DNA from 3 places in the Saccharopolyspora sp. 7B genome. Region 2 is predicted to be linked to each of the others. Evidence: riboswitches for the same ligand, from Rfam matches in the RefSeq annotation. Region 2 holds a riboswitch; each other region holds the start of a gene.

Region 1 (7,582 bases), on a different contig from region 2:
GATCCGCGCCGTAGGTGAGGTCGCCCGCGCACGGGTGCCGGACCGCGGAGAAGTGCACCCGGATCTGGTGCGTGCGCCCGGTCTCCAGCTTCACGTCCACCAGGGACGCGGCGCGGAACGCCTCCACCGTCTCGTAGTGGGTGATGCTGGGCTTGCCTCCGCTGACCACGGCGAACTTGTAGTCGTGCTTGGGGTGGCGGTCGATCGGCGCGTCGATGGTGCCGCTGCTCGGATCGGGGTGGCCCTGCACCAGCGCGTGGTAGCGCTTCTCCACGGTGCGCTCCTTGAACGCCCGCTTCAGCGCGGTGTAGGCGTGTTCGCTCTTCGCGGCGACCATGACGCCGGTGGTGCCCGCGTCGAGCCGGTGCACCACGCCCTGGCGCTCCGCGGCGCCCGAGGTCGCGATGCGCACGCCCGCGGCGGCGAGCCCGCCGATCACGGTGGGGCCCTCCCAACCGGGGCTGGGGTGCACGGCGACGCCGATGGGCTTGTCGACCACGACGATGTCGTCGTCCTGGTGCAGGATCCGCAGGCCCTCCACGGGCACCGCGACCACTTCCGGTTCGGGCCGCGCGTCGGGCAGCGTCACTTCCACCAGCCCGCCCGCGATCAGCCGGTCCGACTTGCCGACGGGAGCGCCGTCGAGCAGCACCTCACCGGATTCGGCGAGCCCCGCCACCGTGTTCCGGGACAACCCGAGCAACTTCGCCAGGCCCGCGTCGACCCGCATCCCTTCGAGGCCGTCGGGGACCGGGAGCATCCGCAGATCGCTCATGCCCGGTCCTCGCGCTTCTTCCGGGTGTGCACGGTGCCGTCGTAGTCGCGGCCGAGCAGCGACAGCAGCACCACGAGGATCCCGCCACACACGATGGACGAGTCGGCGACGTTGAACACCGGCCACACGCTGCCGTCCGGCGCGAACAGCGACACGAAGTCCACGACGTGGCCGCGCAACGGCCCGGGCTCCCGGAACAACCGGTCGACCAGGTTCCCGCACGCCCCGCCCAGCACCAGGCCGAGCCCGACGGCCCACCCGGTGGAGCGCAGCTTCGGCGCCAGCCACACGATGACGCCGACCACGACGATCGCCAGCAGCGCCAGCAGCCAGGTCATGCCGGTGGCCAGCGAGAACGCCGCCCCCGGGTTGCGCACCAGCACCAGGTACACCGCCCCGCCGAACAGTTCCAGCGGCGGCTGCCCGTCGAGCCGCGCGACCGCGGCGATCTTGGTCACCACGTCCGCGGCGAGCAGCAGCGCGGCCACCCCGAACAGCAGCGCCAGCAGCTTCCGCGAGGCACGGCCACCGGCCGCCCCGACCGCGGTCGAACCGTCGCCGTCCGAACCCGGGTCCGGCTCGCTCGCGGCGGTACCGCCGTCCCCGCTCGCGGCGGGTCGCGCTTCCGGTTCTGAGGACGAGCCCTCGCCGGTGGCGGGGTTCGATCCGGGCTGCTCGGAGTCGGACTGCTCGGTGTTCACCCGGCCCATTCTCCCCGACCGCCGATCGGTCGTTCGCAGCGGCTCACGCCAACGCGGCGGGGAACTCGCGCGGGTCGTCGACGGGAACCCAGCGGCCGCCGTCGAGTTCGTAGCTCCACTGCGGACCGTGGGCGACGAGCCCGCGCAGCGCGGTGACGATCCGGTCCACGTGCTCGACGGTGGTGCCGAGACCGAGGCTGATCCGCACGGCGCGCTGCGCGTCGGTGCCCGCCAGCAGGTGCCGCACGGCCCGGTGCGCGCAGAACAGCCCGTCCCGCACGCCGATGCCGTGCTCCGCGGACAGCGCCGCCGCCAGCAGCCCGGGGTCCTGGCCGTCCACGGTGAAGCTGACCACGCCGACCCGGTCGTGCTCGGGGCCGAACAGACCCAGCTCGCGCAGCCCGGGAACGGTGGCGAGCCCGGCGCGGAGCCTGCGCAGCAGCAGGTCCTCGTGCCCCTCGATCGCCTCGGCGTGCTCGGCGAGCACCTCGCAGGCCTTGGCGAGCGCGTGCACCCCGACGGTGTTCGGCGAACCGGCCTCGTGCCGCTCCGGACCGGTGTTCCAGTCGATCTCGCCCGCGTCGGGGACCGATCGGGTGGCGCCGCCGCCGGCCAGGTACGGCTCGGCCCGGTCCAGCCAGTCGTCGCGGCCGATGAGCGCTCCCGCGCCGAACGGGGCGTAGAGCTTGTGCCCGGACAGCACGGCGTGGTCCACGCCGAGGTCGGCGATGCGCACCGGGCGGTGCGGGGCGAGCTGGGCGGCGTCGAGCACGGTGCGGGCGCCGTGCTCGCGGGCGACGCGGGCGAGCTCGGCGACCGGCCACAGCTCGCCGGTCACGTTGGACGCCCCGGTGAGCACGGCCAGCTTCGGCCCGTCGGCGCACTCGGCGAGCGCGGCGTCGAGCAGTCGCACCGCCTCCTGCGGGCTCTCCGGGATGCCGAGGTGGTGCACCCGCTCCCCCGCCCACGGCAGCAGCGCCGCGTGGTGCTCGGTGTCGAACACGACCACCGAGGTGTCCGCGGGAAGCGCGGCGGCCAGCAGGTTCAGCGCGTCGGTGGTGTTCCGGGTGAAGATCACCGAATCGGTGCGGCGGGCGCCGACGAACCGGCGCAGCGTCTCCCGCGCCCCCTCGTAGACCCGGGTGCACACCTGGGAGGCGAACCCGGCGCCGCGGTGCACGCTGGCGTACCAGGGCAGCAGCTCGTTCACGGCGTCGCGCACCGCGTTCAGGCAAGGCGCGCTGGCCCCGTGGTCCAGGTTGGCGTACTCGGCGGAACCGCCGGTGACCAGCGGAACCCGCAGCTGCGCGCCGACGACCGCGGGGACCGCGGGAACGGAGTCCACGACGGACCAGATCGGGGTTTCGGCGATCTCGCCGGTGGCGGAGCGGACGGCTGACGACACGATGCCTCCTAGGGCCTCACCGGGCCCGGAGCATTCGGGGCCCGCGCTTGCCGATCGCCCTGCGCGATCGGCCAGGTCCTCACCCGGGGCACCCCACCGCGGTAGGAGGGTTGCCGGCCAGCAAACCGGGGTTTCCCGCTGGCACTCATGACCTTCGACGGAGAAGACTAGGGATCGCCCCCGCCGCGCGCAACCACCCCGTGCGAAGTGGGAGGTGCGCCACGCCCGTCCGGGCGGATCCGCGGTGGTTCCCGCGGACCCGCCCGGCGGCGACCGATCAGACCCGTTCGACGGCGACCGAGACGTCCACGCCGTCCCCGACGCTGCCCGCGGAACCACCCGCGGCCGCGCCCTCGGACACGGCGTCGGCGAGCGTTTCGGCGGCGATGAACTCGCGGTGCGCGTCCACGGCGGCCAGCACCTCGGCCGGCGCGGAGACCTCGACGCGGATGCGGTCGGAGATCTCGAAACCGGCGTCCCGGCGCGCCTGCTGCACGACGCGCACCAGGTCGCGGGCCACGCCTTCGGCGGCCAGCTCCGGGGTGACGTCGCAGTCCAGCACCACCATCCCGGCGCCGCCCGGCAACGCGGCCGCGGCACCGGAGTCGGTGGACACCAGCCGCTCGGTGAACTCGCCCTCCTGCAGTTCGGTGCCGTCGGCGACCACGGCCCCGGCCGCGTTGCGGGTCCAGTCACCGGACTTCACGGCCTTGATCACCCGCTGCACGTCCTTGCCCAGCCGAGGTCCGGCGGCGCGGGCGTTCACGGCGATCTCGAACCGGCCGTGCGCGGCGACGTCGGTGGTCAGCTCGACCTCCTTGACGTTCACCTCGTCCCGGACCAGGTCGACGAACGGCCGCAGCGACTCGGCCTCCGGCATGGCCACGACCAGCTTCGCCAGCGGCAGCCGGACGCGGCGCGAGTTCGACTTCCGCAGCGCCAGCGCCGAGGAGCACACCTGCCGCACCCGGTCCATCGCGGAGACCAGCGCCGCGTCGGCAGGCAGCTCGTCGACCAGCGGCCAGTCCGACAGGTGTACCGAGCGGCCGCCGGTGAGCCCGCGCCACACCGCTTCCGCGGTCAGCGGCAGCAGCGGCGCCACCACCCGGCAGGTCACCTCCAGCACGGTGTGCAGGGTGTCGATGGCGTCGGCGTCCCCGGCCCAGAACCGGTCCCGGGAGCGGCGCACGTACCAGTTGGTCAGCACCTCCAGGAAGTCGCGGACAGCGGCGCACGCCCCGGCCGGGTCGAACACGTCCATCGCGGCCTGCACGTCGCCGACCAGCTCGTGCGCCTTGGCGAGCACGTAGCGGTCCAGCACGTGCTCGCTGTCCACCCGGAACCGGCCCTCGACTCCTTCGGCGTTGGCGTACAACGCCAGGAAGTACCAGGAGTTCCACAGCGGCAGCACCGCCTGGCGCACCGCGTCCCGGATGCCGCGCTCGGTGACCACCAGGTCTCCGCCGCGCAGGATCGGGCTCGCCATCAGGAACCAGCGCATCGCGTCCGAACCGTCGCGGTCGAAGACCTCGTTCACGTCCGGGTAGTTGTTCTTCGACTTCGACATCTTCATGCCGTCGTCGCCGAGCACGATGCCGTGCGCGACCACGTTGGAGAACGCGGGCCGGTCGAACAGCGCGGTGGCCAGCACGTGCAGCAGGTAGAACCAGCCGCGGGACTGGCCGTTGTACTCGACGATGAAGTCGCCCGGGTAGTGGTGCTCGAACCAGTCGGAGTTCTCGAACGGGTAGTGGACCTGCGCGAACGGCATCGCCCCGGACTCGAACCAGCAGTCCAGCACCTCCGGCACCCGCCGCATCGTGGACGCGCCGGTCGGGTCGTCCGGGTTCGGCCGGGTCAGCTCGTCGATGTTCGGGCGGTGCAGGTCGGCGGGCCGTACCCCGAAGTCGCGCTCCAGCTCGTCCAGCGAGCCGTACACGTCGGTGCGCGGGTACGCCGGGTCGTCCGAGGTCCACACCGGGATCGGCGAACCCCAGAACCGGTTCCGCGAGATGTTCCAGTCGCGGGCGTTGGACAGCCACTTGCCGAACTGGCCGTCCCGGATGTGCCCCGGCACCCAGTTGATCTGCTGGTTGAGCTCGACCATGCGGTCCCGGAACCGGGTGACGGCCACGAACCAGGACGACAGGGCCCGCTGGATCAGCGCGTTGTCGCAGCGCCAGCAGTGCGGGTACGGGTGGTCGTAGGTCTCGTGCCGCAGCAGCAGCCCGGCTTCCTTGAGATCCCGGATGATCTGCTTGTTCGCCTCGAAGACCTGCTGGCCCTCGTACGGCGCGACCTCGGCGGTGAACCGGCCCCGCGCGTCGACCGGGACGACCGGTTCGATGTCGTGCGCGTCGGTGACGGCCTTGTCCTCCTCACCGAAGGCGGGCGCGATGTGCACGACACCGGTGCCGTCCTCGGTGGTGACGTAGTCGGCGGGCAGCACCTGGTGGGCGTTGGGTCGCCCGGCGAAGAAGTCGAACGGCGGCCGGTAGCTCGTGCCGATCAGCTCGGCGCCGGTGAACCGGGCGACGACGCGGTCGGCGACGTCCTCGCCGAGCTCCCGCGCGTACGCGCCCAGCCGGGCCTCGGCGAGCACGTAGCGCTCCCCGCCCTGGCCGGGCTCCACCAGCACGTAGTCCACCTCGGGGTGCACCGCGGCCGCGAGGTTCGACGGCAACGTCCACGGGGTCGTCGTCCAGACCAGGGCCAGCGCCCCGTCGAACGCCTTGCCCGGCGCGACGAGCCGCAGGCCCACCGTCACCGCCGGGTCCTGCCGCTGCCGGTAGGTGTCGTCCATCCGCGTCTCGGTGTTGGACAGCGGCGTCTCGCAGCGCCAGCAGTACCAGAGCACCCGGAAGCCCTCGTAGACCAAGCCCTTGTCCCACAAGGTCTTGAACGCCCACATGACGCTCTCCATGTAGTCCACGTCGAGCGTCTTGTAGTCGTTCTCGAAGTCCACCCAGCGGGCCTGGCGGGTGACGTAGTCCTCCCACTCCCGCGTGTAGCGCAGCACCGAGGCGCGGCAGGCGTCGTTGAACTCGGCGACGCCCATCGACTCGATCTCGGACTTCGAGGTGATGCCGAGTTGCTTCTCCGCCTGCACCTCGGCGGGCAGCCCGTGGCAGTCCCAGCCGAAGCGGCGCTCCACCCGGCGGCCGCGCATCGTCTGGTAGCGCGGCACCGCGTCCTTGACGTACCCGGTGAGCAGGTGGCCGTAGTGCGGCAGGCCGTTGGCGAACGGCGGCCCGTCGTAGAAGACGAACTCGTTCGAGCCGTTGACGCCCGCGTCCCTGGCCTGCACGCTCTCCCGGAACGTCCCGTCCGCGGACCAGAAGTCCAGCACTTCCCGCTCGACCTGCGGGAACGACGGTTGTGCGGCCACCCCGCGCTCCTGGGGGGCCTCTCGATCCGCGTCCTCCGGGGCGGCCGTTCCGCCGAATCGGACCTTCGGGTAAGCCATCGCGGGTGTTCTCCTCGCCGGTGTGTCGTCAGCAGCCGCACGGGCATCCGGACTCGATGCCCACACGGGGACGACACGGCGCGCGACCATCCGGCCGCCCGCGTCCCGCGGTACCACCCCGCTTGCCGCCGCAGAACGCGACGGCCACTCGTTGCCGGCTGTCACGGGCCGGACCCGTCCGGTTCTACTGGGGCGCTGCTCCCGCTGGAGCACGGCGCCCGTTCTTCCGGAGGCTCCCCGGTGATGGCCGGATCAACGCCGATGCGGGCCGGTCGCTCCCCGGCGACCAGCCCGCATTCAGCATAACCATTCGACGCCACCGGTTTTCCGCGGCCACCGCGGTCCGCGCCCAGGGCCCTGAGCGCTCCGCGGCGGATCCGCGTTCCCGGCGGTCCTGCTAGCGCGCGGCGCGCGCCTGTCCCGCCAGCACCGCGTCCGGGGTGCAGCGGGAGCAGGCCGTGAAGCCCAGTTCCCGGGCCTCCTTCACCGGCAGCCCCTGCACCTCGCGCTCGCCGAGCCAGTCGCAGCTCGCCAAGTGGTACCGGGGACGTTCGTCGACGACCACGACTTCGTCGTCCGATTCGGACACCAGCAGCGCGTCCGCCGCATCGGTGTCCTCCTCGTCCGGTTCCTCGTCGACGTCGACCTCGCCGGCCGGTGCCGCCGGGTCCTGCCCCGCCTCGCCCGCGGAGACCGGTTGCCGCGGCGGTGAGCTCGCTTCCCTCCGCCGCCGCAACCGTTCCACCACGAGCAGTGCCGCGGCCAGCACGCTGAGCAGCACCGACAACCACGCCCATTCCGGGCGTTGGACCAGCACCGACGTCACCAGCACGCCACCGGCCGCCAGGACCAGGAACAGCACTACCAACAACACGCCGAACTTCCCTTCACCGCACCGTGCGGGGACCCCCTTGTCCCCTCCGCAGCCGACCACCGGCGGCTCCTGGGCCGCGCGATGGCTCACGACCGGCGGATCCGGTCACCGGCCCGCTCAGCCGGCTTCGGCGGCCCGAGCTCCGAAGCTGTAGGTGTTCTGCTGGCCGGCAGCGCGGCTCCCGCTCTCGGCGGGTGCCGCCGATCCGCGGTCCTGCAGTTCACGCAGCTGCGATTCCAGGTAGGTCTGCAACCGGGTGCGGTACTCGCGCTCGAAGGTGCGCAAGGTGTCGATCTTCTTCTCCAGCGCGTTCTTCTCCTGGGTGATGTTGCCCATCACCTCGGCGTGCTTGCGCTGCGCG
Region 2 (7,582 bases):
GTGCGGGCCAGCAGCCGGATGCCCGCGACGACCTCTTCGTCGGTGACGTCCTCGATGGCCCCGCCGGTGCGCCGGACCACGTCCAGCACGTACGGGCCGTCCGCGGGGGCGCCGATGGCCAGCGAACGCGCGATGGTGTCCGGCCGCACCGGCTGCACCACGTCGTGGTTCTGCTTGAACGCGCTGGCGACCGGCGAGCAGCCGTGGGCCTGCGCACCGAAGATCCGGTACGGGCTCTGCTCGACCAGGCCGGTCTGCCCGAGCTCGCGGAAGCCCTTGTCCACCTTGGTCAGCTGCGAGCCGGATGCGATGGGCACCACGATCTGCTCCGGCAGCCGCCAGCCGAGCTGCTCGGCGACCTCGAACCCGAGGGTCTTGGAACCCTCCGAGTAGTACGGCCGCACGTTGACGTTGACGAACGCCCAGTCCTCGTGCTCGGCGGCGAGCTCGGTCGCCAGCCGGTTCACGTCGTCGTAGTTGCCGTCCACCGCGAGCAGCGAGCCGTCGTAGACCGCGCTCATCAGGATCTTGGCCCGCTCCAGGTTGGACGGGACGAGGACCACCGAGTCCCAGCCGGCACGGGCGGCGGCAGCGGCGACGGCGTTGGCGAGGTTGCCGGTGGACGGGCAGGCCAGCACCTTGAACCCGAACTCGCGGGCGGCGGCCAGCGCGACGGCGACCACGCGGTCCTTGAACGAGTGCGTCGGGTTGCCGGTGTCGTCCTTGATCCAGATCCGCTTGACGCCGAGCGCCTTCGCGAGGTTGTCCGCGCGCACCAGCCTGGTACAGCCGGGCTCGGTGTTCGGGTGCTCCTCGACGTTCGTCGGCACCGGCAGCAGCTTCTTGTAGCGCCAGATGGAGCGGGGGCCTGCCTCGATGTCCTCGCGGCGGACGCGCCCGAAGTCGTAGGCGACCTCCAGCGGCGAGAAGTCCTCCAGGGACACGAACTCGGGAGCCAGGGGCTGGCGGTGGCCCTCTTCCTTCGACACCAGCTCGACGGCCGGACCGAGGTCGTAGGTCTTGCCGGTGGAGTTCGGGGCATGGGCGGCAGCGGTCATCGCGAGGTCCTTTCCTCATCTGTCCCGCGGGCGGGTCGGAGTTGGCACCAATTTCTTCGACTACCTCGCGAATGCCGCGAAAGGTCGAGATGGTTGCCGGGGCTTCATCGGGCCGTTCCCTCTGCCCCTCTGGATGAGCTATTCGGTTGTGGCTGCAACGTTACGGGAGGCCGCCGCGTCCTGGCCAGCACGGGGTCGGCGCACGGGAACGGCGGTGGTGTCGCAGGGTCGTGGGACGATGCCCCCATGAGTTCGCCGTCGGTGGTCTGCGATCCGCTGTACCTGATCCTCGGAGACGAGGAACTGCTGGTGGAGCGCGCTCTGTGGGAGGCGGTCGGCGCTGCCCGCGCCGCCGACCCGGAAACGGAGCTGCGCAGGATCAAGGTGAGTGAACTCACCCCGCCGGAGCTCGACGAGCTGCTGAGCCCCTCGCTGTTCGCCGAAGGGCGCGTGGTGGCGCTCGAAGCGGCCCAGGACGCGGGCAAGGAGATCGCCGAGGCGATCCTGTCGCACGCGCGGCAGCCCGCGGACGGCGTGGTGCTGGTGATCGTGCACAGCGGCGGTGGTCGCGGGAAGAACGCCAAGGAGCTGCCGAGCGCGTTGCGCAAGCTCAACGCCCGCGTCACCGAGTGCAACAAGATCACGAAGGGGCCGCAGCGGGAGGCGTTCGTCAAGGACGAGGTGCGGCGCGCGGGTGGCCGCATCGACGCCGCGGGTGTCGGCGCGCTGATCGAGACGGTCGGCTTCGACCTGCGCGAGCTGTCCTCCGCGGCCTCGCAGCTGGTGGCCGACACCGGCGGCAAGATCGACGAGTCGGAGGTGCGCCGCTACCACCGCGGCCGTGCCGAGGTGACCGGTTTCGTGGTGGCCGAGAAGGCCGTCACCGGTGATCTGGCCGGCGCGCTGGAGGCGCTGCGCTGGGCGTTGCAGCTCGGCGTGGCGCACGTGCTGATCGCGGACGCGCTGGCCGACTCGGTGCGCACCATCGGCCGGGTCGCCGCCTACGGCCGGGGGGACCCGTTCCGCCTCGCCGGAGACCTGGGCATGCCCGCGTGGAAGGTGAAGAAGGCGCAGGCGCAGGCCAGGGGCTGGAGCAGCGCCACCGTGGCCGAGGCGCTGCGCGCGGTCGCCGTGCTCAACGCGGACGTCAAGGGCATGGCCGCCGACGCGGACCACGCGCTGGAGCGCACGGTGCTGCGGCTGGTCGAGCTGCACTCCTCCCGGAACTGACCCGGCACACGCCACCAGGGCGACGATCGCCGCCGGTGCCCGGTGCCCGGTGCCGAGCGCCCGGAGTCGCCCGAGAGCCCGATCTCAGCGCCAACCCGCCAGACGCTTCGGCCCCGAACGCGAGGCGGGGCCCGTTCCCGTGGGAACGGACCCCGTCTCGGGCCGGTGCGCGTGCCGGACGAAGGTCCGGCCGCGCTCGGGCTCAGAGCTTGTTGACGGCCTGCGCCAGCGCCGACTTCTTGTTCGCGGCCTGGTTGGCGTGGATGACACCCTTGCCGGCGGCCTTGTCCAGGGTGCGCGAGGCGGCGCGCTGCAGCTCCAGGGCCTTGTCCTTGTCGCCGGCGGCAACGGCCTCGCGGAACTTGCGAATGGCGGTCTTGACCGAGGACTTCACCGACTTGTTGCGCAGGCGGTTGCGCTCGTTGGTCTTGATCCGCTTCATCTGAGACTTGATGTTGGCCACTGGGGCGCCTCTTTCCTCGTTCGGATTCAGTCGTGCCGCGCTGAATCGGCGCTGCCGCACCGGGGCCGAGGGCCCACGGCGTGCGCAGCTTTCCTCCCTGGCGGAATGCCGCACGGCACGGTCGACGATCCTAGCAACGGCGCTCGCAGCGACCCGCGTCGGCACCGGGTGCGAGGACGCTCACAAGCCGGGACTCGATCGGTGGTGGGCGGCATAGGCTCGCGCCCCGTGTTCACCGCATTGGGCTGGCCCGGCTTCGCCGACCTGACGCTGGCCGGCCTCGTCTTCCTGTGCTGCGCGGCGTTCCTGGCCGGCGCGCTGGACGCCATCGTCGGAGGCGGCGGCCTGATCCAGCTGCCAGCGATGCTGCTGCTGGTGCCAGGCGGCAACATCATCTACTCGCTCGGGACGAACAAGCTCGCCGCGGTCGCGGGCACCACGGCGGCCGCGTGGACCTACGCGAAGCGGACCCCGGTGCCGTGGCGCAGCGCGTTGCCGATGGCGGCCGTCGCCTTCCTTGGCGCCCTGGGTGGCGCCGTGTTCGCCGCGTCGCTGCCGCAGACGGTGCTGACCGTGGTGGTGCTGGTGGCCCTGGTCGGGGTCGGCATCTACACGTGGCGCAAACCAGACCTGGGGTCGGTCGCGGCGCCGCGCTTCGGGCCGGTCCAGCAGACCTGGGTGATGGTCGCGGGCGGCCTGGTGATCGGTTTCTACGACGGCATCGCGGGCCCGGGCACCGGCTCGTTCCTGGTCTTCCTGCTCGTGGGGCTGGTCGGCTTCGCGTTCGTGGGGGCCTCGGCCACCGCGAAGATCGTCAACGTGGCCACCAACCTCGGGGCGCTGCTGTTCTTCATCGCCGCAGGCAAGATCCTGTGGGGGTTGGCGCTGGTGATGGCGGTGAGCAACGCGAGCGGCAGCGTGCTGGGCGCGGCGCTGGCGTCCAGCCGCGGGTCGGTGTTCGTGCGGAAGGTCTTCCTCACCGTCGTCGTGGCGCTGGTGGCCAGCCTCGGCTGGAAGCTCGCATCCGGGCTGTGAGCCCGTTCCGGGACGATCAGTCAAGACTCCACGTCAGGCGTGATGTGAGATCGAGAACACCGGCGGGTCGCGGGAATGATCCCGCCCGGGGTGTGGTTGTATGAGTCGGCCGATTTTTGTGTTCGTGTTCGACACGCTCGCGAAAGTTGCGGGCGCGACTCTGTCCTGAGCGCAAGCTGGAGAGTTCGCCGTCTGGACTAGGCCCCGGTGCTCGCGCGGTGCGAGCACCGGTTACTCATCAGCTGTGAGGAGACAGAGATGGCACAGGGCACTGTGAAGTGGTTCAACTCCGAGAAGGGCTTCGGCTTCATCTCCCCCGACGGTGGCGGCCCGGACGTCTTCGTCCACTACTCGGCCATCGAGGGCAACGGCTTCCGCACCCTCGAGGAGAACCAGACCGTGACCTTCGAGATCACCCAGGGCCAGAAGGGCCCGCAGGCCAGCGGCGTTCGCGCGGTCTGAGTGCGGTGATCCGCTTCGGCGGGCCCTCCACCTTCGAGGTGGGGGCCCGCCGTTTTTTCGGCCCTGGGCGGGGTGGCGCGGTACAACGGGAGCCATGGACGTCGTCAACAGCCGCACGATCTTGCACCCGCGCGACCCGGAGGGCTCGCTGCGCTTCTACCGAGACGTGCTCGGGCTGGCGATCTCCCGCGAGTTCCCGGGTGGCACGGTGTTCTTCCTCGGGCAGGGGTTCCTGGAGATCTCCGGTCGCGGCGAGCACGGCCCCAGCCCCGACCAGGTGCTGTGGATGCAGGTGCGGGACCTGCGCGCCGAGTTCGACCGGCTCGCCGAGCTGGGAGTCACCGTGGAGGCCGAACCGGCCCGGCAGCCGTGGGGTCTGGACGAGGCGTGGATCGTCGACCCGGACGGCACGCGGATCGTGCTCGTCGAGGTGCCGGCGGACCATCCGATCCGCGCCGACCAGCGGCCGCGCTGAGCCACCCCCGGAGTTGGGCACCGGCGGCCGGTCGCCGCGTGGGACGATGTGGGTTGCACGCGCGCCCCGCGAGGACCCCGAGATCCCAAGGAACACCGAGTGAGCAGCTTCGCCGACACCACCTTCACGGACCCGGAGCGCATCCGGAACTTCTGCATCATCGCGCACATCGACCACGGCAAGTCGACGCTGGCCGACCGGATGTTGCAGCTCACCGGGGTGTTGGGCGAGCGGGCGTACCGGGCGCAGTACCTCGACCGGATGGACATCGAGCGGGAACGCGGCATCACGATCAAGGCGCAGAACGTGCGGTTGCCCTGGGCCGTGGACGGCGTCGACCACGTGCTGCACATGATCGACACCCCGGGGCACGTCGACTTCACCTACGAGGTCAGCCGCTCGCTGGCCGCCTGCGAAGGCGCGATCCTGCTGGTCGACGCCGCGCAGGGCATCGAGGCGCAGACCTTGGCGAACCTGTACCTGGCGATGGAGCACGACCTCCAGATCATCCCGGTGCTGAACAAGATCGACCTGCCCGCGGCGGAGCCGGACAAGTACGCGGCCGAGCTGGCGCACATCATCGGCTGCGAGCCCACCGACGTGCTGCGGGTGTCGGCGAAGACCGGTGAGGGCGTCGGCGAGGTCCTCGACGAGGTGGTCCGCCAGATCCCCGCCCCGCAGGGCGTGCACGACTCGCCGCCTCGCGCGATGATCTTCGACTCGGTGTACGACACCTACCGCGGCGTGGTGACCTACATCCGCGTCGTCGACGGCAAGATCACGCCGCGGCAGCGGATCCGGATGATGTCGACCGACGCGACGCACGAGCTGCTCGAAGTCGGCATCATCTCGCCGGACCCGAAGCCCTCCGCCGGGCTCGGCGTCGGCGAGGTCGGCTACCTGATCACCGGGGTGAAGGACGTCCGCCAGTCCAAGGTCGGCGACACGGTGACCGCGGAGCGCAAGGGCGCGACCGAGGCGCTCGGTGGCTACCGCGAACCGAAGCCGATGGTCTACTCCGGGCTGTACCCGGTGGACGGCTCGGACTACCCGATCCTGCGCGAGGCGCTGGACAAGCTGCAGCTCAACGACGCCGCGCTGACCTACGAGCCGGAGACCTCGGGCGCGCTGGGCTTCGGCTTCCGCTGCGGTTTCCTCGGCCTGCTGCACCTGGAGATCACCCGGGACCGGCTGGAGCGCGAGTTCGGCTTGAACCTGATCTCGACGGCGCCCAACGTCGTCTACCAGGTGAAGCTCGAAGAGGGCGAGGACATCGAGGTCACGAACCCGTCCGACTGGCCGGAAGCCAAGATCGGCGAGATCCACGAGCCGATCGCGAAGTGCACCGTGATCGCCCCGTCCGAGTTCGTCGGCACCATCATGGAGCTGTGCCAGAGCAGGCGCGGCCGCCTCGAAGGCATGGACTACCTCTCGGAGAGCCGGGTCGAGCTGCGCTACACGCTGCCGCTCGCCGAGATCGTCTTCGACTTCTTCGACCACCTCAAGTCCCGCACGCGCGGCTACGCGTCGATGGACTACGAGGAGGCGGGCACGCAGAGCTCGCAGCTGGTCAAGGTGGACATCCTGCTGCAGGGCGAACCGGTGGACGCGTTCAGCGCCATCGTGCACAAGGACTCCGCCTACTCCTACGGCACCAAGATGACCTCGAAGCTGCGCGAGCTCATCCCGCGTCAGCAGTTCGAGGTGCCGATCCAGGCCGCGATCGGTTCGCGGGTGATCGCCCGCGAGACGATCCGCGCCATCCGCAAGGACGTGCTCGCCAAGTGCTACGGCGGTGACATCAGCCGGAAGCGCAAGCTGCTGGAGAAGCAGAAGGAGGGCAAGAAGCGGATGAAGACCATCGGGCGGGTCGAGGTCCCGCAGGAGGCCTTCGTCGCGGCGCTGTCCACCGACGAGTCGGCCGGGAAGGACGACAAGTCCAAGTCCAAGAAGTGACGCGTCCGCGGTGGAGCTCCGCTCCGCGGTGGTGCGGACGGCGGGGTCGGTTCGCCGTACCCATAGCCGCCGGCTATGGCGCGCATCGCGAATCGGTCTGCCCTCCGCCGCGGACCTCCGCCACCTGCGGTGATCTTGTGCGGATGTGGTCCGGGACTCGCTGACCAGCGGCGTCCGGCCCGTGGGAACCCTTGCTCGCGGCGGTTCGCCGACTAGCATTCGAGCCGCACCGCGGGGACGCGGAAACCGTTGCGCCGCTTGCGGTTTCGCCGTCTCCCGTGCTCGTCCGCCGCACCGCACAGGAGGTCGCACATGGGAGCATCCGACGTATCGCGTGAACACCTGCCGATCCCGGACGCCCCGCCCACCGCCGTCACCGCGCTCGACGCGCGCGACCAGAACCCGGCCTTCACCCCCGCTCAGCCGCTGAACGCCCCTGCGGGCGCGCCGAACGTCGTGCTGGTGCTCATCGACGACATGGGTTTCGGTGCGTCCAGTTCGTTCGGCGGACCGTGCGAGATGCCCACCGCGCAGCGGCTCGCCGACGGCGGCCTGCGCTACTCCCGGTTCCACGTCACCGCGATCTGCTCGCCGACGCGCCAGGCGCTGCTGACCGGCCGCAACCACCACTCGGTGGGCATGGGCGTCACCACCGAGATGTCCAGCGCGGCCCCCGGCTACTGCGGCATCCGGCCGCGCAGCGCAGCCACGCTCGGTCAGGTGCTCAACGGCAACGGCTACAACACGGCCGCGTTCGGCAAGTGGCACCAGACCCCGGCGCGGGACGTGAGCCCGGCCGGCCCGTTCGACCGCTGGCCCACCGGCGAGGGCTTCGAGAAGTTCTACGGCTTCTTGTGCGCCGAGATGAACCACTGGTACCCGGTGCTGTTCGACGGCACCAAC
Region 3 (7,582 bases), on a different contig from region 2:
TTCCTGGTGAGCTGCGGGCCTAGCCGGTCGCGCTGCGGCGGCGGTCCACTGCTTTGGCGGTGATGTCGGTGAGCAGCTGCATGGCGAAGGCCAGCACGGCCAGCACCGCCACCGATCCGTACAGCACGCGCTCGTCGTACGCCTGGTAGCCGTCCTGGATGGCGGTGGTCCCGAGACCTCCGCCGCCGATGGCGCCGGCCATCGCCGCGTAGCCGATGAGCGCGACGGCGGTGACGCCGACGGCCCCGACCAGCGCGGCGCGGGCCTCGCCGAGCAGCACGGTCCACACGATCCGCCACCGGCTCGACCCGGTGGTGATCGCGGCTTCGACGACGGTGAAGCTCACCTCCCGCAACGCGTTCTGCGTCAGCCGCGCGAAGAACGGCACCGCGCCGACGACCAGCGGGACGATCACCGCGGTGCTGCCGATGGACGTGCCCACCAACAACCTGGTGAAGGAGGCCAGCACCACCAGCAGCACCACGAACGGCACGGACCGCACCACGTCGACGACCACACCGAGGATCCGGTGCAGCGTCGGACGCGGGTTGAGCCCGACCGGAGAACTCAGGTGCAGGAACACGCCGAGCGGCAGTCCACCGAGGACCGCCAGCACGGTCGCCACCAGCACCATGTAGAGCGTTTCGACGGTGGCACCGCCGAGCAGCTCCGCTACTTCCGCCCAGGGGGTCGGATCACTCACGCCGCGACTCCATCAACACTGACCGGGGTGCGCCGCACGTGCGCGTCCCGGTCGACCATCCACTTCAGGGCCGACTCGGACCGCTCGCCGGTGAGTCCGATGCGGAACTTCGCCACCGGGGTGTCCCCGAGCCGGGTGAGCCCGCCGCCGAGGATGGACAGCTCCACCCCGAAGCGGGCGGCCGCCTCCGGCAGCAGCGCCCCGACGGCGGCGAAGCCGACGAGGACCACTTCGGCGACCACGTCGTGCCGCACTCCGGGCACGGCGGGCGCCTGGTCGGTCTCGGGCAGCAGGCTGGTGCTGACCCGGCTGCCGGGTTCGGCGACGAGGTCGAGCACCTTGCCGTGCTCCACGACGCGCCCGCCTTCGAGCACGGCCACGTCGTCGGCGATGCGCCGCACCACGGCCATGTCGTGGGTGACCACCAGGACGGTGACGCCCAGTTCAGAACGCGCCCGGTCCAGCACGGTCAGCACCGAGTCGGTCGTGCCCGGGTCCAGCGCCGAGGTCGGTTCGTCGGCCAGCAGCACCGAGGGCTTGGCGGCCAGCGCGCGGGCGACCGCGATGCGCTGCCGCTGCCCGCCGGAGAGCCGGTCCGGGTAGGTCGGCGCCTTGTCGGTGAGCCCCACCAGGTCGAGCAGTTCGGCGACGCGGCTGCGGCGCTGCGGTGCGGGCATCCCGGCGGCTTCGAGCGGGAGCGCCACGTTGCCCGCGGCGGTCCGCTGCCGCAGCAGCGAGTCGCCCTGCGGCACGACGCCGATGTGGCGGCGGGCGGCGCGCAGCGCGGCGCCTTCGAGGGCCACGAGGTCGGTGCCGTCGACCCGGATGGCACCGCGGTCCGGCTTCTCCAGCAGGGCGATGCACCGGGCGAGGGTGGACTTGCCCGCGCCGCTGGGGCCGACGACGCCGAGCACGGCGCCCGCGGGGACCTCCAGGGACACGTCGTCGAGGGCGACGACGTCGGACCGGCTCGACTGGTCGTGCCGGAAGGACTTGGTGAGGTTCTCGACTGTGATCACGATCGCTCCGCATCAGCTCACGCCGGCCTGCGGGCATGCCGCGGCCGGGCGGGGAGGAACAGAAGGGCCTGGTGGGGCGGTGACGACTGGGGTCGTCAGCCGGCGAGGCGACAGGCCGTCGTGGTGCGGCGTCCGTGATCGATGACCCGGCGCTGGGTCAAGGCGAGGCCGTGCGGACCGGATCCGACGCGAGCGCGACCGCCGCGGGCCTGCCGGCGGCTGGTCCGGGGCGCACGTTCACCTGCGAGCAGAGTTTCAGACACCACAACTCCATCGACCCTGGCGTTAGCACCTGCTCCGGTGGAGTGGTTGCTGCGGCGTCGTGGAGCCAGGTCTCTCAGCCGCTCGGGATGGATTTCCCGCATAGTAGAACGCAGCGGTGTCGACGGGCGCAAGCCAAAAGCCGTCACTATGTGGAATCGTTTGACAAATCACATCCCCCTGTTGAGCAGGGGGGCATGGCCCGCCGTGAATATTCCGGTGACCTTATGTGATCAACACTACGGTTTTCCCTCCGGACGGACCAACGAAGTCCCGAAGGGAGGCGACGCAGCGGAACGTCAGCGCGCCGGTTCTCCGGCGGCCTCGGCCACCCGGGCGAAATCGGCCACGGTGAGCTGCTCGCCCCGCGCCGCCGGATCCACCCCCGCCGCCCGCAGCACCTCTTCGGCGCGCGCCGCCGACCCGGCCCAGCCCGACAGCGCCGCCCGCAGCGTCTTGCGCCGCTGCGCGAACGCCGCGTCCACCGCCGCGAACACCTGCGCCCGCGGCGCCGCCGACCGCGGATCGACCCGGGAGAACGCCACCAGCCCGGAATCGACGTTCGGCACCGGCCAGAACACGTTGCGCGGCACCGGCCCGGCGCGCCGGACGTCGGCGTACCACGCGGCCTTCACGCTCGGCACCCCGTAGGTGCGACCACCCGGTTTCGCGGCCAGCCGGTCGGCGACCTCGGACTGCACCATCACCAGCCCGGTGCGCAGCGACGGCAGCTCCGCCAGCAGGTGCAGCACCACCGGCACCGCCACGTTGTACGGCAGGTTCGCCACCAGCGCGGTCGGCCGCGGCTCGGCGAAGTCGGCGGCCCGCACCCGCAGCGCGTCGGCGGGCAGCACCCGCAACCGGTCGCACAGCTCGGGGGCGAACTCGGCGGCGGTGCGCGGCAACCGCTCGGCGAGCACCGGATCGATCTCCACGGCCACCACCCCGGCGGCCTCCGGCAGCAACGCCAAGGTCAGCGAGCCCAGCCCGGGCCCGACCTCCAGCACCACGTCCTCGGCGGTGAGCTCGGCCGCGCCGACGATGCGGCGCACCGTGTTCGAGTCGTGCACGAAGTTCTGGCCCAGCCGTTTCGTCGGCCGGATCCCGAGTTCCCCCGCCAGCCGGCGAACATCGGCCGGCCCGAGCAACCGCGCCTGGTTCGCGTGCTGTTCCACGAGGTCAAAGCTACCCGCGCCCGCTTCCCGCACCGCGCCCGCCCTCCCCCGCGCTGATCAGGACCGCACCGAGCAGGCCCGGGAACGCGAACGAGCGGGCACCGGCACGAGGCCGATGACCGGTCGAAGAACGCGGGAGCCGGGAACCGTCCCGGCGCGGCTCAGCTCAGGCCGAGCTTCGAGGAGCAGCCCGGCCAGGCGCCGTAGCTGCCGCCGCGGGCGTCGCGCACCTTCGTGGCGACCGAGATCTGCTGTTCCCGGCTGGCCTGGTGCGGGTAGGCCGCGTACTGGTCGCCGCCGTAGGCGTCCCAGGTGCTCTTGTCGAACTGGAGACCGCCGTAGTAGCCGTTGCCGCTGTTGATCGACCAGTTGCCGCCGGCCTCGCACTGCACCAGCTTGTCCCAGACGGCGCTGTTCGGCGGCTGCTTGGTGCCGACGCGGACGACCTTCTCGGTCGGCTCCTTGGTGATCTTCTCGCCGACCGCTTCGCGACCGGTCTCCTCGCCGTTGCGGGTGCTCACCCGGGTGAAGACGATCTTCTCGCCGGGCGTGCCCGGGTTCTCGACCTTCTCCTCGCCCTTGAGCATGGAGTCGTCTTCGATCTCCTTGACCGGCGGCTCGATCGGCACCGTCACGTTGATCACGGTGCTGCCGGTGCGGTCGATCTGCACCGTGGCACCGCTGGTGATCTTCTGGTCGCCGCCGGGGGTGATGTGGTCTTCCGGCCCGAGCTGGAGGTTCTGCTCCTGCACCAGCTCGTCGACGGTCACCGCGGTGGTCGTCAGCTGCCGGGGCTCGCCCGCGCCGTCGGTGATCGTGATGTCCTTGGCGGTCTTGACCACCAGGTCCATGCCCTGCTCGGGCACCGCCGTGCTGCGCGCGCTGGAGACCCAGGCGCCGTCGTCGGCGACGCCGAGCTGGCGCAGCGCCTGGCCGACGGTCACCGACCGGACCCACTCCTCGCGCTGCTCGCCGTCCACCGTCATCTTCAGCAGGCGGCCGCGGTCGAGGGTGATCGTGTCGTTGTGCCCGACCTTGGACTGCGGGGAGGGGCTCAGCGCGTCGTGCTCGCCGATGCTGATGCCCTCGTCCTCGAGGACTTCGCCGACGGTCGACTCGTAGGTGTTGACCTGGCGTTCCTTGCCGTCGATCTCGACGGTGACGGACTTGTCCATCGCGGCGGCGGCACCGCCGGAGCCGGTCAGGGTGAGGATGACCGCGGCGACCGCGCCCTTGAGGAAGCGCTGCTTCCACGAGGTGATCGCTTCGACGACCTCCGGGGAGGGCTGCGCCTGCGGTTCACCGAGCTCGTCGGGCAGGACCAGCGGCGGCATGACCACGGTCTCTGCGTTGATGAGCCGGATGAGCTCGTCGACGTCGATGTCGGCAGTCGCGAGCATCTCGTCGGCCTGCGGTCCGAGCGCTTCGAGCACGTCGTCCGGCGTGATCTCCAGCGCGCCGGGCGGGAAGCTCGGGTGGTCCTGCGCCGGGTACCGGTCGCTGATGGGGGCGAAGGGCTGCTCGGCGGTGATCTCCGCATCGCTCTCGCGATCGAGCAGGCCGACCGCGGTCTGCTGCTGCGGGCTCACGGGGCTGAACCAGTCCGTCGAGGGCTCGAATGAATCGGCCCAGTAGCCGTGGTCTCGGCCTGCACCACCCAGCTGTTCATCGCTGCTGGTGGAGCTGGCGTGGGCACCGGGGATGCCGCGTCCGTTCACAGGGTCGCTACCTCTCGAAAGCGAGAAGCCGTCCGCGCGCGGGTGACCGAGGGGAGTTCGCCGAGCATGTCCGGTTCGAACTCCTTCACCTGCCGCTGCGCGACTTCGTGCTTCGTTTCCGTATCCGACTCCCGTAGCCAAGCGCCGTCTTCAGCCGATACCTGATGCGAACCGGTCTCGTTCCCAGCTCGATCGGTGGCACCGACTTCCCCGACGTACCCGGCGGCGACTAGCGGGCGTTCCCGTGACTTCGTTGTCATCGGTTACGAGGCCGAGACTCTAGCGTGATCCCGCGGGCCCGCCAAGGGGCCCCCCGGCGGTGTGACCTGGGTTACGCCGATTTGCCGCGCAACCGTGCACCGTCGGTGATCGGGTCGAGTGATCGACCGCGAACCGCTGCCAGTTTTCCCACCACCGCCGCGGTTTCGCCGCTCCGTGCCGAGATCGACCGCTTCGTCCCCAGTGGACGGTTTGATCGTCCCTGGTGAGCGGATCACCAGTCGCCCCGATCAGCGGATCCGGCTCGGGCGCCGGGACGGCGGGTGGGGGGCGGGCGACGGGAGAGAGCGGTCATCTCCCGCCGCCCGCGCCGGCGGCGGCAACGACCGTCCGGACGCGGTGGGTGATGAGGAACCTCACTTCCTCACACTCCCGGGCGATCTCCGGCGGTCGAGCCGTTCAGCGGCGCTTCGGGACGCCGTTCGGAGCAGGAGCGCTCAACGCGGGAGCCCGAGCTTCCGGGCGCACGCCGGCCAGGCCCCGTAGCCGCCGCGGTCGTCGCGCAGCGCGCTCGCCACCGAGATCTGCTGCTCGCGCGAGGCGCGGTGCGGGTAGCGGGCGAAGCCCTCGCCACCGTAGGCCGCCCACGTGCTGCGGTCGAACTGGAGCCCGCCGTAGTAGCCGTTCCCGCTGTTGGTGGCCCAGTTCCCGCCGGATTCGCACTGCGCCAGCCGGTCCCACACCTGCGCGGTGCGGGGTTCTCCGGCGTCACCGCTGCGCTCGGGGGCGGGTGCCGCGGTCGCGAGCGGCGCGCCGCACAGCGTGATCGCGGCGGCGATTCCGATCCTGGTGATGCCACGGATGCGCATACAGGTCCTGACTGCCGTGCCTCCGGGCAGCGGTCCCGGCGCCTGCCGCGGACCTGTCGGGTCCACTGTGGCCGATCGCCGAGCGGGGCCGCCCCCGGCTTCCGCAGGGGACGCTAGGTCGCCGGGTCGCGGTCGCAAGTCAGTGCGCGCGCCCGGCACGACGGCAGGGCACGCTCAGTCAGCGCAGGTCAGCCGGTTCCTACCTGATCGAGGCGGAAGATCCGCTCTGCCGTGGCGGTGGTGGCCACGGCGAGTTCCGCGAGATCGGCTCCGCGCAGTTCCGCGAGCTCTCGAAGGGTGTAATTGACGCAGTAGGGCTCGTTGGGGCGCCCGCGGAACGGGTGCGGGGTGAGGAACGGCGCGTCGGTCTCCACCAGCATCTGCTCCACCGGCACCAGCCGGGCCGCCTCGCGCAGGCCGGCCGCGTTGGCGTTGCGGAAGGTCGCGGTGCCCGCGAACGAGAGCACGTAGCCGCGGTCCACGCAGGCGCGGGCGAACTCCGCGTCCCCGGAGAAGCAGTGGAAGACCACCGCCTCCGGCGACCCCTCCTCGGTCAGGATGCGCAGGATGTCCTCGTGCGCCTCCCGGTCGTGGATCATCAACGGCTTGCCGGTGCGCTTGGCCAGGTCGATGTGCCAGCGGAACGCCTCGTGCTGCGATGCCGGCGAGGAGAAGTCCCAGTAGTAGTCCAGCCCGGTCTCGCCGATCGCCACGACCCGCGGCCGCTCGGCCAGCTCCGCCAGCACCTCCCGGGCGGCGTCGGTGAGGTCCTCGGCCCTGGTCGGGTGCAGCGCCACCGCGGCGAACACGCGGTCGTCCCAGGTGGCGGCCTCGGCGGCCCAGCGCGCGGCCTCGAGGTCGTCGGCGACGGTGATCACCCGGGTGATCCCGGCGGCTTCGGCGCGGTCGACCAGGGTGCGCACGTCCTCGGCGGTCTTCGCGCCGCACGCGTCGAGGTGGGTGTGCGCGTCCACCGCGGGCGCGGGCAGCGCCTCCGGCACCGGCGGCCGTTCCTTCTTGTCCTTCTTGCTCACCGTCAAACCCCTCGGTCGGTCGTGCCACCGGCGAGCCTACGGTCCGCGCGGAGCCCGACCGGACGGGGTCATTCCAGGTCGGCGCGCAGGAAGGACACGTTGTACGGCCGCCACTGCGTCGTCGTGAAGTACACCGCGGGCCGGTCCGCCGCCCACGGGTGCTGGAAGCCGCCGTAGAGCGCGGGGAACCGGGATCCGGCGGCCAGCACCCGTCCCGCCGACCACGGTCCGGTGAGCCGGTCGGCGGTGCGCAGCACGATCGCGGCCCGCCGCTCGTCCAGGTGCACCGCGAACCACTGGCCGAAGTGGGTGTTGAACTGCACGGACAGCTCCGCGACCGGGGCGGCGAGCACCGGCAGCGCCTCCCGCTCGTCCGCGGTCCAGCCGCGCGCCGTCCAGTACTCGTAGGCCGCCGGGTCCAGCAGGTCTTCCGGGCCGACCCGGGCGAGGTGCCCGGCGCCGAACCGGCCGCTCGGCGTGCCCAGCAGGTGCACCCGCCCGTCCACGACGCCCGCGAACGCGAGCTGCTGGAACGGGTGGCCGCCCTGGTCGCGGCGGCGGAACCGGCGCAGGAACGGCTGCCG

Evidence for each region. Region 2 has a riboswitch for S-adenosylmethionine ahead of thrC (threonine synthase). Riboswitches for the same ligand answer to the same signal wherever they lie in the genome.
Region 1: another riboswitch for S-adenosylmethionine. It lies ahead of LCD33_RS11140 (aminotransferase class V-fold PLP-dependent enzyme); the one in region 2 lies ahead of thrC (threonine synthase).
Region 3: another riboswitch for S-adenosylmethionine. It lies ahead of LCD33_RS17820 (methionine ABC transporter ATP-binding protein); the one in region 2 lies ahead of thrC (threonine synthase).

The regions. Positions count from the first base shown of each region.
Region 1 is NZ_JAIUKC010000058.1:11,519-19,100, reverse strand. Features, by position in the region: gene LCD33_RS11150 (RluA family pseudouridine synthase) at 1-760, opposite strand, end outside; gene lspA (signal peptidase II) at 772-1,485, opposite strand; gene LCD33_RS11140 (aminotransferase class V-fold PLP-dependent enzyme) at 1,520-2,848, opposite strand; SAM riboswitch class IV at 2,920-3,034, opposite strand; gene ileS (isoleucine--tRNA ligase) at 3,159-6,347, opposite strand; gene LCD33_RS11130 (hypothetical protein) at 6,745-7,221, opposite strand; gene LCD33_RS11125 (DivIVA domain-containing protein) at 7,339-7,582, opposite strand, start outside.
Region 2 is NZ_JAIUKC010000166.1:16,533-24,114, reverse strand. Features, by position in the region: gene thrC (threonine synthase) at 1-1,058, opposite strand, end outside; SAM riboswitch class I at 1,071-1,198, opposite strand; gene holA (DNA polymerase III subunit delta) at 1,305-2,288, shown strand; gene rpsT (30S ribosomal protein S20) at 2,491-2,751, opposite strand; gene LCD33_RS23175 (TSUP family transporter) at 2,980-3,786, shown strand; gene LCD33_RS23170 (cold-shock protein) at 4,045-4,248, shown strand; gene LCD33_RS23165 (VOC family protein) at 4,343-4,723, shown strand; gene lepA (translation elongation factor 4) at 4,823-6,679, shown strand; gene LCD33_RS23155 (arylsulfatase) at 6,992-7,582, shown strand, end outside.
Region 3 is NZ_JAIUKC010000110.1:19,259-26,840, reverse strand. Features, by position in the region: gene LCD33_RS17825 (methionine ABC transporter permease) at 20-703, opposite strand; gene LCD33_RS17820 (methionine ABC transporter ATP-binding protein) at 700-1,722, opposite strand; SAM riboswitch class I at 1,990-2,079, opposite strand; gene rsmA (16S rRNA (adenine(1518)-N(6)/adenine(1519)-N(6))-dimethyltransferase RsmA) at 2,283-3,158, opposite strand; gene LCD33_RS17810 (transglycosylase family protein) at 3,320-4,876, opposite strand; partial or broken gene LCD33_RS17805 (transglycosylase family protein) at 5,593-5,856, opposite strand; gene LCD33_RS17800 (TatD family hydrolase) at 6,153-6,998, opposite strand; gene LCD33_RS17795 (DUF4185 domain-containing protein) at 7,067-7,582, opposite strand, start outside.